3 regions of the Limnohabitans sp. TS-CS-82 genome follow, and region 1 is predicted to be linked to each of the others. Evidence: predicted binding sites of a transcription regulator. Region 1 holds the regulator's gene; each other region holds the start of a gene.
The links. The regulator FNR, encoded in region 1, switches genes on or off when oxygen is low (the NO sensors DNR and NnrR bind a similar motif). The targets are predictions, from matches to a motif close to TTGATNNNNATCAA.

Region 2: a site for FNR is predicted at 1,900-1,913, ahead of C5F52_RS11290 (cation-translocating P-type ATPase). Genes of this name have one in related genera too.
Region 3: a site for FNR is predicted at 1,601-1,614, ahead of C5F52_RS16945 (OmpW family protein). Genes of this name have one in related genera too.

What each region holds. Positions count from the first base shown of each region.
Region 1 covers NZ_PTQX01000007.1:121,776-125,053, reverse strand. Annotated here, with positions in the region: gene C5F52_RS15165 (sulfite exporter TauE/SafE family protein) at 1-229, opposite strand, end outside; gene hemN (oxygen-independent coproporphyrinogen III oxidase) at 229-1,617, opposite strand; gene fnr (fumarate/nitrate reduction transcriptional regulator Fnr) at 1,694-2,431, shown strand; gene C5F52_RS15150 (hypothetical protein) at 2,428-2,736, opposite strand; gene C5F52_RS15145 (FixH family protein) at 2,792-3,082, opposite strand; gene ccoG (cytochrome c oxidase accessory protein CcoG) at 3,089-3,278, opposite strand, start outside.
Region 2 covers NZ_PTQX01000004.1:296,064-299,341, forward strand. Annotated here, with positions in the region: gene C5F52_RS11290 (cation-translocating P-type ATPase) at 1-1,863, opposite strand, end outside; gene C5F52_RS11295 (universal stress protein) at 1,969-2,412, shown strand; gene C5F52_RS11300 (nitronate monooxygenase family protein) at 2,423-3,278, opposite strand, start outside.
Region 3 covers NZ_PTQX01000008.1:202,709-205,986, reverse strand. Annotated here, with positions in the region: gene C5F52_RS16955 (TlyA family RNA methyltransferase) at 1-695, shown strand, start outside; gene metF (methylenetetrahydrofolate reductase [NAD(P)H]) at 718-1,557, shown strand; gene C5F52_RS16945 (OmpW family protein) at 1,684-2,277, shown strand; gene paaE (1,2-phenylacetyl-CoA epoxidase subunit PaaE) at 2,357-3,278, opposite strand, start outside.

The sequences.
Region 1 (3,278 bases):
TGCTGAGCCAACCCACGCCTTGCATGGTGCTGGCGGCCACTGCGCCTAAAGCGCTGTAGCCGATGACGCGGCCGAGTTGAAACAAAAGCATGGCAGACACGCCCTGCCCGCCTGATTGTTTTTGGGCAGCACGCCCAATACCTGCACAGGCCGCACCGCACATGGCCAAACAGTGCGGCCCACCCGCGAGCCCCATCAAGAGTGCGGTGAGAGCCAAAGTTGTGTTCATCAGATGATTTTAGAGAACCTTGCGCGGTTCTTGTCGGCTTGCAGGTATTTGTCAAAGACCATGGCGACGCCACGCACAAAGAACCAACCCAGCTCGGTCACGTGAATGCCCGCATCGTCCATGGTCAACAAGCCCTGCGCTTGCATGGTGGCCAAGCTTTCCATCTCTGCTGCGAAGTATTTTTTGAAGTCCACCAAGTGCGCCAACTCGACCGATTCAAACAGCACGCTACCTTGGCACATCAGTGCCATGATGACGGTGCGACGCACCAAGTCATCACGCGACAAAGCCATGCCACGTGCCACGGGCAAACGGCCTTGGTTGAGCAAGTCGTAATACTCGTCCAAGGTCTTGACGTTTTGACTGAAGGTGGGGCCCACGCGACCGATGGAAGAAACACCCAAGGCAATCAGATCGCAATCGGGCTGCGTGCTGTAGCCTTGAAAGTTGCGGTGCAAGCGGCCTTGGCGCTTGGCCACAGCCAGCGCGTCGTTGGGTAAGGCAAAGTGGTCCATGCCCACGTACACATAACCGGCCTCCACCAACACACGCATCGCGCTGGACAACATGACCAGCTTCGAAGCCGCAGGCGGCAAGTCTTGCGTATGGATGCGACGCTGTGGCTTGAAGCGCTCGGGCAAGTGCGCATAGGCATACAAGGCAATGCGGTCGGGACGCAGTTGGGTGATTTTTTCCAAAGTGCGCTCAAAGGTTTCTGGCGTTTGCATGGGCAAGCCATAAATCAAATCGGCATTGACGGATTCAAAACCCAATTCGCGCGCAGCAGCAACCAAGTCAAACACTTGCTCAGCGGGTTGAATACGATGCACCGCTTTTTGCACGGCGGGCTCAAAGTCTTGCACGCCAAAGCTCAGGCGGTTAAAGCCCAGTTCCGCCAAGTGGGCCAATCGCTCACGCGTCACCGTGCGTGGGTCAATCTCGACCGAGTATTCACCGCCTGGCGCAAACTGAAAGTTGCGACGCAGCATGGCCATGAGTTGCGCCAACTCTGCATCACTCAAAAACGTCGGGCTACCGCCACCCAAGTGCAATTGAGACACCACTTGACCTTGACCAAGGTGCGCAATGTTTAGATCAACCTCGCGCTCAAGGTAGCGCAAATACTCTGCGCCACGCTCGTGGTGTTTGGTGATGATCTTGTTACAGGCGCAGTAGTAACACAGTGACTCGCAAAACGGGATGTGCACATACAGCGACAAGGGATAGGCTTTGGCGCCCACACCATCGCGGCGTTGCTCTAACGCTTGCAAATAATCGGCCTCACCAAACGCCTCCACAAATCGGTCTGCCGTGGGATACGAGGTGTAACGCGGCCCCGCCACGTCATAGCGCTGCAAAAGTTCTGGATTGAGGACAAGAGAATGCATAAGTTCACACCTAAATTTGCGCTCCATAATAGGCGTGCAGGCGCAGCAAAAAGTTGACCTGCATCAACACAAACGACTGTCAGACCCCATGAATTCCACCAGTATCAAAGTCGCCTGTTCCAATTGCAATTTGCGCGAACTGTGCATGCCTTTAGGCTTGAACGAGAGCGAGATGGAGCGTGTGGACGAAGTGGTGGCCACACGCCGCAAAGTGGCACGTGGTGACAACCTGTTCAGGAATGGTGACAAGTTCAATGCGCTGTACGCCATTCGCACAGGCTTCTTCAAAACACGCATCTCTGCTGAGGACGGCCGCGACCAAGTGACGGGTTTTCAAATGGCCGGTGAAATCATCGGTCTAGACGGCATCGTGAGCGACCACCACACCTGCGATGCGGTGGCACTGGAAGACGCCGAAGTGTGCGTGATGCCTTTTGATCGCATTGAAGAGCTGTCGCGCGAAATCACGTCCCTGCAGCGCCATGTCCACAAAATCATGAGCCGAGAAATCGTGCGTGAAAACGGTGTGATGTTGCTGCTGGGCAGCATGCGTGCAGAAGAGCGTCTCGCGGCGTTCTTGTTGAACTTGGTGCAGCGCCTGCACGCCAGAGGGTTCTCTCAGTCTGAACTCATTTTGCGCATGACGCGCGAAGATATTGGCAGCTACCTTGGGCTCAAACTCGAAACGGTGAGCCGCACGTTTTCAAAGTTTGTAGAAGACGGCGTCGTAGAAGTCAAACAACGCCATGTGCGCATTTTGAATGCCGATGCGCTCAAGCTCATCGTGAACGCACAAACCTGCCAACCTATTTAAACAGCGACAGGGTCGCAACACACCTCTTGCTTGGGGCAGCCATCAGGTCGCTCTGTTGGCACCATCGGGCAACGGTTCATTTCAAACGGTGATACCGACAGCAAGGTGGTCAATGCGCTGGAGGCTGCCGTGACCATCCAGAAAACAAAAAACGACAAGGTATAGACACCTTGTCGTGAGAGCTCAATAGGCTGACCAAACCATTGCATATCTTGCGGGTCTACAAACGCAAACACCAGCATTTCCAAAACACCTGCTACTAAAAAAGCAGGCCATGCAATCCACATCATTCGCTGAGCCAACATTCTGATTCTCCTAAACAGGAATGAGTTCAGTCTAGGCTCGAATGACAGCGCCAAGTCATGGGGTTTTCGCGGGGGTCTCTTGCTTGGCTGACTCAGCTTTGGGCGTCACCACATGGTTACGCGCCTGCATGGCGGGTGCCAGCTGCATGTCTTTTTCTGCCGCCAAGGTTTTGTTGATATCTAAGCCTCGGCGGTAATAGTCGTCGGCCACCACGGGGTCGGGCACGCGAATGGCAATCGCCAACGTGATGAATCCCGCCACAATGACCGCAGCAGGGCCCGCGATGATGAGCCAAACGTGACCATATTGCCACCATGCTTTGGTATCAGTTGTTTCTTGTTTCATGATGCATTACCTAGGAACGATGAACACAGATTTTTCGACCACAAACTCATCGGTACCCAAGGCCTGAACTTCAAACATGATTTTGTGCGAGCCACCCTCGACAGAACCATAAGGCACATCGGCACGCAACACAATCCAACGGGCTTGTGCAGGGTCCACCATGACTTCGGTATCGGTCGTGATTTTCAAACCTGGC
Region 2 (3,278 bases), on a different contig from region 1:
GCCCACAGCATGCGAAATACCCACACTCTGCGCCACACGTTGTACAGCCTCAACTTGATCGCCTGACAACAACCACACCGTCATGCCCAAGGCCTGAAGTTCTTGTATGGTTTGTGCCGCATCATCGCGCACATCTTCTGACAATTGCCAACTGGCCATCCATGCGTCTTCGTCGCACAAGTGTACTTGGCAAGCTCGCGCGTATTCGGGTATTCCCTTGGTCTTGGGCGCACAAAACGAGGCTGACCCCAATTTGAAGGTATGCCCAACGCCACCTTGCAGACCTTGCCCCATCACTTCGCGCACATCGCCCACGTTGGGCGAAGCTGCAATGCCCACGTCATGCTGAGCTGCCACCAAAGCACGCGACAAAGGATGCACCGAATGCTGTGCCAAAGCAACGGCAGTTGCGAGCGCCTGTTCTGGCGTTGTGCCGTCGGCCGTCCAAACTTGGGTGATGCGCTGACCGTCACGCGTCAAGGTGCCGGTCTTGTCAAAAATCAAGGTGTCAATCTTGGCCAATGACTCCAAGGCCTGCATGCGTCGCACCAGCACGCCGTGACGCGCCAAGGTACCCGCTGCAGCCAACATGGCCGCAGGCGTGGCCAAAGACAAGGCGCATGGACACGTCACCACCAACACCGCCACCGCCACCATCAGCGCGTGGCTCGGGTTGCTTGGCCACCAGGCCACCGCTGCCAGCGTGGCCATGACCAAAACACCGATTAAAAATGGCTTGGCCACTCGGTCGGCAAGTTGCGCCAAACGCGGTTTTTGCAGCGAGGCATCTTCCATCAAGGCCACAATTTTGGAGAACTGCGTGCCCTCCCCCACTTGGGTCACGCGCACCATCACCGTCGCGGTCAAGTTATGGCTACCGGCCACCACGGTGTCACTGACAGCGCGAGACTGTGGGCGAGACTCGCCCGTGAGCAGGGCCTCGTCCGCCAAGGTTTGGCCTTGCAAGACGATGCCATCCGCAGGGAAACTTTCACCAGCCAACACACGAATCACATCGTTCACCAACACGCGACGCACCGCAACACGCTCAAAGCTGCCATTGGCTTGTTGACGCTCCACGCTGTCGGGCAGGCGGTTCATCAAAACTTCAAGCGCGCCCGCGGTGCGATCACGCAGGCGCAACTCCAGCCAGCGGCCGGTCAACAGGAAAAACACAAACATGGTCAACGAGTCGTAATACACCTCGCCACCAAACATGCCGTTAGGCTCGAACGTGGCCGCAGAACTCAGTGCAAACGTGATCACCATGCCCAAAGCGACTGGAAAGTCCATGCTGATGCGACGCTGGCGAATATCCCTCAAGGCATTGCTGAAAAACGGCCCGCATGAAAAAAGCACCACCGGCAAGGTCAACACCCACGATGCCCAGCGCAACAAAAACACCATGTCTGGCGTGATGTCACCCTCACCTGACACATAGGCCGGATAGGCATACATCATCACTTGCATCATGCAAAAACCAGCCACCAACCAACGCCACAAGGCGCGCCGCGTTTCAAGTTGCCGCGCTTGGCGCAAGGTGCTGTCAGCCGCAGGCAAAGCACCGTAGCCGGCTTTGGCAATGGCCGCCATCCACACCGACGGTGAGACAAGCGCTTCCGACCAGACAATCTTTGCGCGGTGCGTCGTGGCATTGACCTCTGCCGACTGCACGCCAGGCACCGCCAACAAAGCATCTTCAATCGCAAAAGAACAAGCGGCGCAGTGCATGCCTTGAATCACGACATGCGAGTCCCACACTTGGGCAGCGGTTTGAAGTGATGTGGACGCGTGGGCTTGACTAAAACGTAACCACTCGTGGCGGTCATCCAACAAATGGGCCGTCGATGAATCTGAATGCATATATGCTGTAGCCTAGCGCGTCCATCTTGCTTAAGCTTGACTTACGTCAAGACACAGCAAAACCCAAGCGCTAAGCTGAACTTGTTCATAACTTAGGAGTCACTGATGTACACACGAATTTTGGTCGCCACCGACGGATCCACGTTGTCAAAAAAAGCCATCACCAGCGCTATTGCCTTGGCCGCCTTGAGTGGCGCTGAGTTGGTCGCTGTCAAAGTGACGCCGCGTTACCCACAAAGTTATTTCGAAGGCTCTTTGCCACTGAACCCTACCGAAGTCGCAAAAATTGAAAAGCAGTGGGCCGATGACGCACAAAAAATGCTCGACACCGTGGTCAAAGCGGGCAAGGCCAAAGGCGTGAGCGTCAAGCCTGTAGTGGTGAAATCCGACATCGTGTCAGACGCCATCATCGCCACGGCTAAAAAGCAAAAAGCCGACTTGATCGTGATGGCCTCGCACGGCCGCCGCGGCATCAAGCGCTTGTTGTTGGGCAGCGAAACCAACCAAGTGCTGACACACGCCAGCGTGCCTGTGTTGGTCTTGCGCTAAACCTTCGCGATCAGGCGGTGATGCGTGACTTGGCCGCTTGGTACTCACGCTTCAAACGTGCCACCAACTCGGCAGCCGGCACCACTGCTTTGATCGCGCCAATGCCTTGACCGCAGCCCCAGATGTCTTTCCAGGCTTTTTTGGCATCCCCACCAAAATTCATTTTGCTGGGGTCACTCTCTGGCAAGTTCTCGGGGTCCAAGCCGGCGTTGCGGATGGACGGGGCCAAGTAATTGCCGTGCACGCCGGTGAACAAGTTGCTCAACACAATGTCGTCTGAGGTGCTGTCAACCACGGCTTGTTTGTAGTCCTCTGCCGCACGGGCCTCTTCTGTCGCAATGAACGCAGAACCGATGTAGGCGAAATCTGCCCCCATGGCTTGCGCAGCCAACACGGCGCCGCCCGTGGCAATGGAGCCGCTCAGCGCGACAGGGCCGTCGAACCACTCGCGAATCTCTTGAATCAAAGCAAATGGGCTTTTCACGCCAGCATGTCCGCCCGCGCCGGAGGCCACGGCAATCAGGCCATCGGCGCCCTTCTCGATCGCTTTTTTCGCAAACTTGTTGTTGATCACGTCGTGCATCACGATGCCGCCATAGCTGTGCGCCGCCTCGTTCACATCTTCACGCGCACCCAACGAGGTGATGATGATCGGCACTTTGTACTTCACACACAAGGCCATGTCGTGCTCTAAGCGGTCGTTGCTTTTGTGCACGATTTGATTGATCGCAAAAGGCGCAGCCGGTTGGTCTGGATGCTCACGGTTGTGCGCAGCCAAGGCCTCGGTGATTTCGATCAACCACTCTTCAAGTTGTTCTGCAGGACGCGCATTCAGCGCCGGCATAGAACCAACAACACCCGCTTTG
Region 3 (3,278 bases), on a different contig from region 1:
GGCTCATTGCCTCGGGCGTCGAGTGGCGCTTGGGCACCAAGCCGTGGCAACGCGTGACCAAAAACGGTGACGAGTTGCCATTGCCCAGCGAGCTGCGCTTGCTGGACAACGCAGAGGCGCGCTATGTGTCTCGCGGCGGTTTGAAGCTGGAAGGTGCGCTGCTCAGCAGTGGCCTGACCGTCCAAGGTTTGCGTTGCCTCGATGTGGGGCAAAGCACAGGTGGCTTTACTGACTGCTTGTTGCAGCAAGGCGCTGCGCAAGTTGTGGGGCTCGATGTGGGGCACGGCCAATTGCATCCGCGTTTGCGTGACGATGCGCGTGTGGTGTGTGTGGAGCGTATCAACGCCCGCGAGCTAGAAGCGGACGATGTGCGCGTGCCTGATGCGCGTGATGGTTTTGATTTGGTTGTGGGTGATTTGTCTTTCATCTCGCTCACCCTTGTATTACCCGCGTTGTTGCCTTTGTTGAAACAGGGCGGCGCGCTGCTGATGTTGGTGAAGCCGCAATTTGAATTGCAGCCCAGCGACATTGGCAAAGGTGGCTTGGTCAAAGACCCCGCCAGCTATGTGCAGGTGGAGGCGCGATTGCGTGAAGCCTGTGCGAGTTTGAATTTAGAGGTGTTGGGCTATTGGCCCAGCGCCATTGCCGGTGGTGATGGCAACCAAGAGTTTTGGATCGGTGCCCGTCGCGCCTGACGCGCCAAGAAGAGAGATAGAGATGATCGTCAACAACAGTTTGAGCATTGAGTTTTTTCCACCCAAAACGCCAGAGGGGGCCGACAAGTTGCGCACTGTGCGCCAAGCGCTGTACCCCCTCAAGCCCCAGTTTTGCTCGGTCACCTACGGTGCGGGCGGATCGACGCAGGCCGGTACGCTTTTGACCTTGAAAGAAATCTTGAGCGAAGGCATGGCGGCGGCCTCGCACTTCTCGTGCATTGGCGCCACGCGCGACAGCGTGCGTCAGCAGTTGGCTGAATTCAAAGCCATGGGCGTGAAGCGCTTGGTGGCTTTGCGTGGTGATTTGCCCAGCGGCTATGGCGCGGGCGGTGAGTTTCAATACGCCAGCGATTTGGTGGCCTTCATCCGCGCTGAGACGGGCGACGATTTCGGCATCGAAGTCGCGGCCTACCCCGAGATTCATCCACAAGCCAAATCGGCAGAAACCGACTTGCAAGCCTTTGCGACCAAGGTCAAGGCCGGCGCGGACTCGGCCATCACGCAATACTTTTACAACAGTGATGCGTATTTCCGTTTCGTGGACGATGTGCAAAAACTCGGCGTTGAGATTCCCATCGTGCCGGGCATCATGCCCATTACCAGTTCGTCGCAACTGTTGCGTTTCTCCGATGCCTGTGGCGCAGAGATTCCACGTTGGATTCGCTTGCGTTTGCAAGGCTACGGTGACGACATGGCCTCCATCAAAGCCTTTGGTTTAGAGGTAGTGACCGACTTGTGCGATCAGCTGCGCAGCGCTGGCGCACCGGGTTTGCATTTCTACAGCATGAACCAAAGCGCAGCGACCTTGTCCATTTGTGAAAACCTAGGTTTGATCGCTTAGGCTGCGTTTGTTTGACCTGGGTCAAATGCCGCAGCGTGCGGCTTTGATGCGCATCAATGGCGGCAGATCTTTCTTGATTTGAAATAGATCTCACGGGAATAGCCCGGAGTCTAAGAAAGAAAAATCATGAAAAAAATAATCATCGCCGCCGCTGTTGGCATGTTGGTCGCCGGTCAAGTCGCCGCACAAGAATCGCCTTGGTTGGTGCGTGTGCGTGCCGCTCATTTGGACATGGCCAACAAAGGCGCCACCAATCCTGACCTCGCTTTGAGTGTCAACGACAAGACCATTCCTGAATTAGACGTGAGCTATTTCTTCAACAAAAACGTGGCTGCTGAGTTGGTTTTGGCGGTGCCACAAAAGCAAGTCGTGTCTGCGGGCGGTGCTGCGATTGGTATCTTTAACCACTTGCCCCCCACCTTGACCTTGCAATACCACTTCACCGATTTGAAGGGTTACAAGCCTTACGTGGGCGCAGGTTTGAACTACACAAAGATCACCAACGTGAACTTGACGACTGGCCATACCTTGGACAACGACACTTGGGGCACGGCGTTCCAAGCGGGCGTGGACATTCCATTGACCAAGCAAATTTCTTTTAACTTGGATGTGAAAAAAGTGCACATCAAAACCAATGTGTATGCCAGCAATGGTGCCAATGGTGGCGTCTTGAAACTCGACCCCGTGATCGTGGGTGTGGGCGTGGGCTACCGCTTCTAAGCACCTCACGAAGTATCAAGGCTTTCACAAAAATGCCCTGCAATGCAGGGCATTTTTCATGGGCGATCAACGCGATAACTTAGCGCTCATCAAAACTCACCACCACGCTGGCCGTGGTCGGGCGTGCTTGGCAACTCAGCACAAAGCCTTGTTCCATTTCCCACGGTTCGAGGGTGAAGTTTTTGCTCATCTCCACCTTGCCTTCCATCACCTTGGCGCGACAGGTGCAGCACACGCCACCTTTGCAGGAATAGGGCAAGTCCAAGCCGTGGTTGAGGGCCACGTCCAGCACATGGTCGTCGGGGCCCATGGTCATGTCGTAAGGTTTGCCATCTAAGACGATGCGCAGTTGGATCGCATTTTTTGACGGGTCTGTTTGCGTGGTGCTGCTCTTGCGGGGCGCTGTCGGTGTGCTGGAGGTGAAGCGCTCTGAATGCACGCGTTTGGCAGACACGCCCGCATCAATCAGCGCGGCTTCGGTGGCTTCGATCATGGCTTCGGGGCCACACACAAACACTTCGTCCATACTTTTCACGGGCAGCAATGCCGTGATGATGGCGCGTACTTTGCCGCCATCAATGCGCCCTTCCAGCAAGGGCACTTCTTGGGCTTGGCGCGACAAGATATGGATCAAGGTCAAGCGGTCGGGGTAGCGGTCTTTCAGGTCCTGCAGCGCCTCGTTGAACATCACGCTGGCCATGTGCCGGTTGCCATAGACCAAGGTGAATTTCGATTCAGCTTGACTTTCCAGCGTGCTGGCCATGATCGACAAGATGGGCGTGATGCCCGAGCCCGCGGCAAAGCCCACGCGATGCAAAGCGCGCGCACGTTGCACGCCAAAGCGGCCTTGTGGCGGCATGACTTGCAGGGTGTCGCCCGCTTTGAGTTGTGTGGTGGCCCAGTTAGAGAACAGGCCGCCGTCGACCGCGCGGATTCCCACTTGCAACACGCCATCGCGTGTCAGCGTTTGTGGGGTGGAGCAGATGGAATAGCTGCGGCGT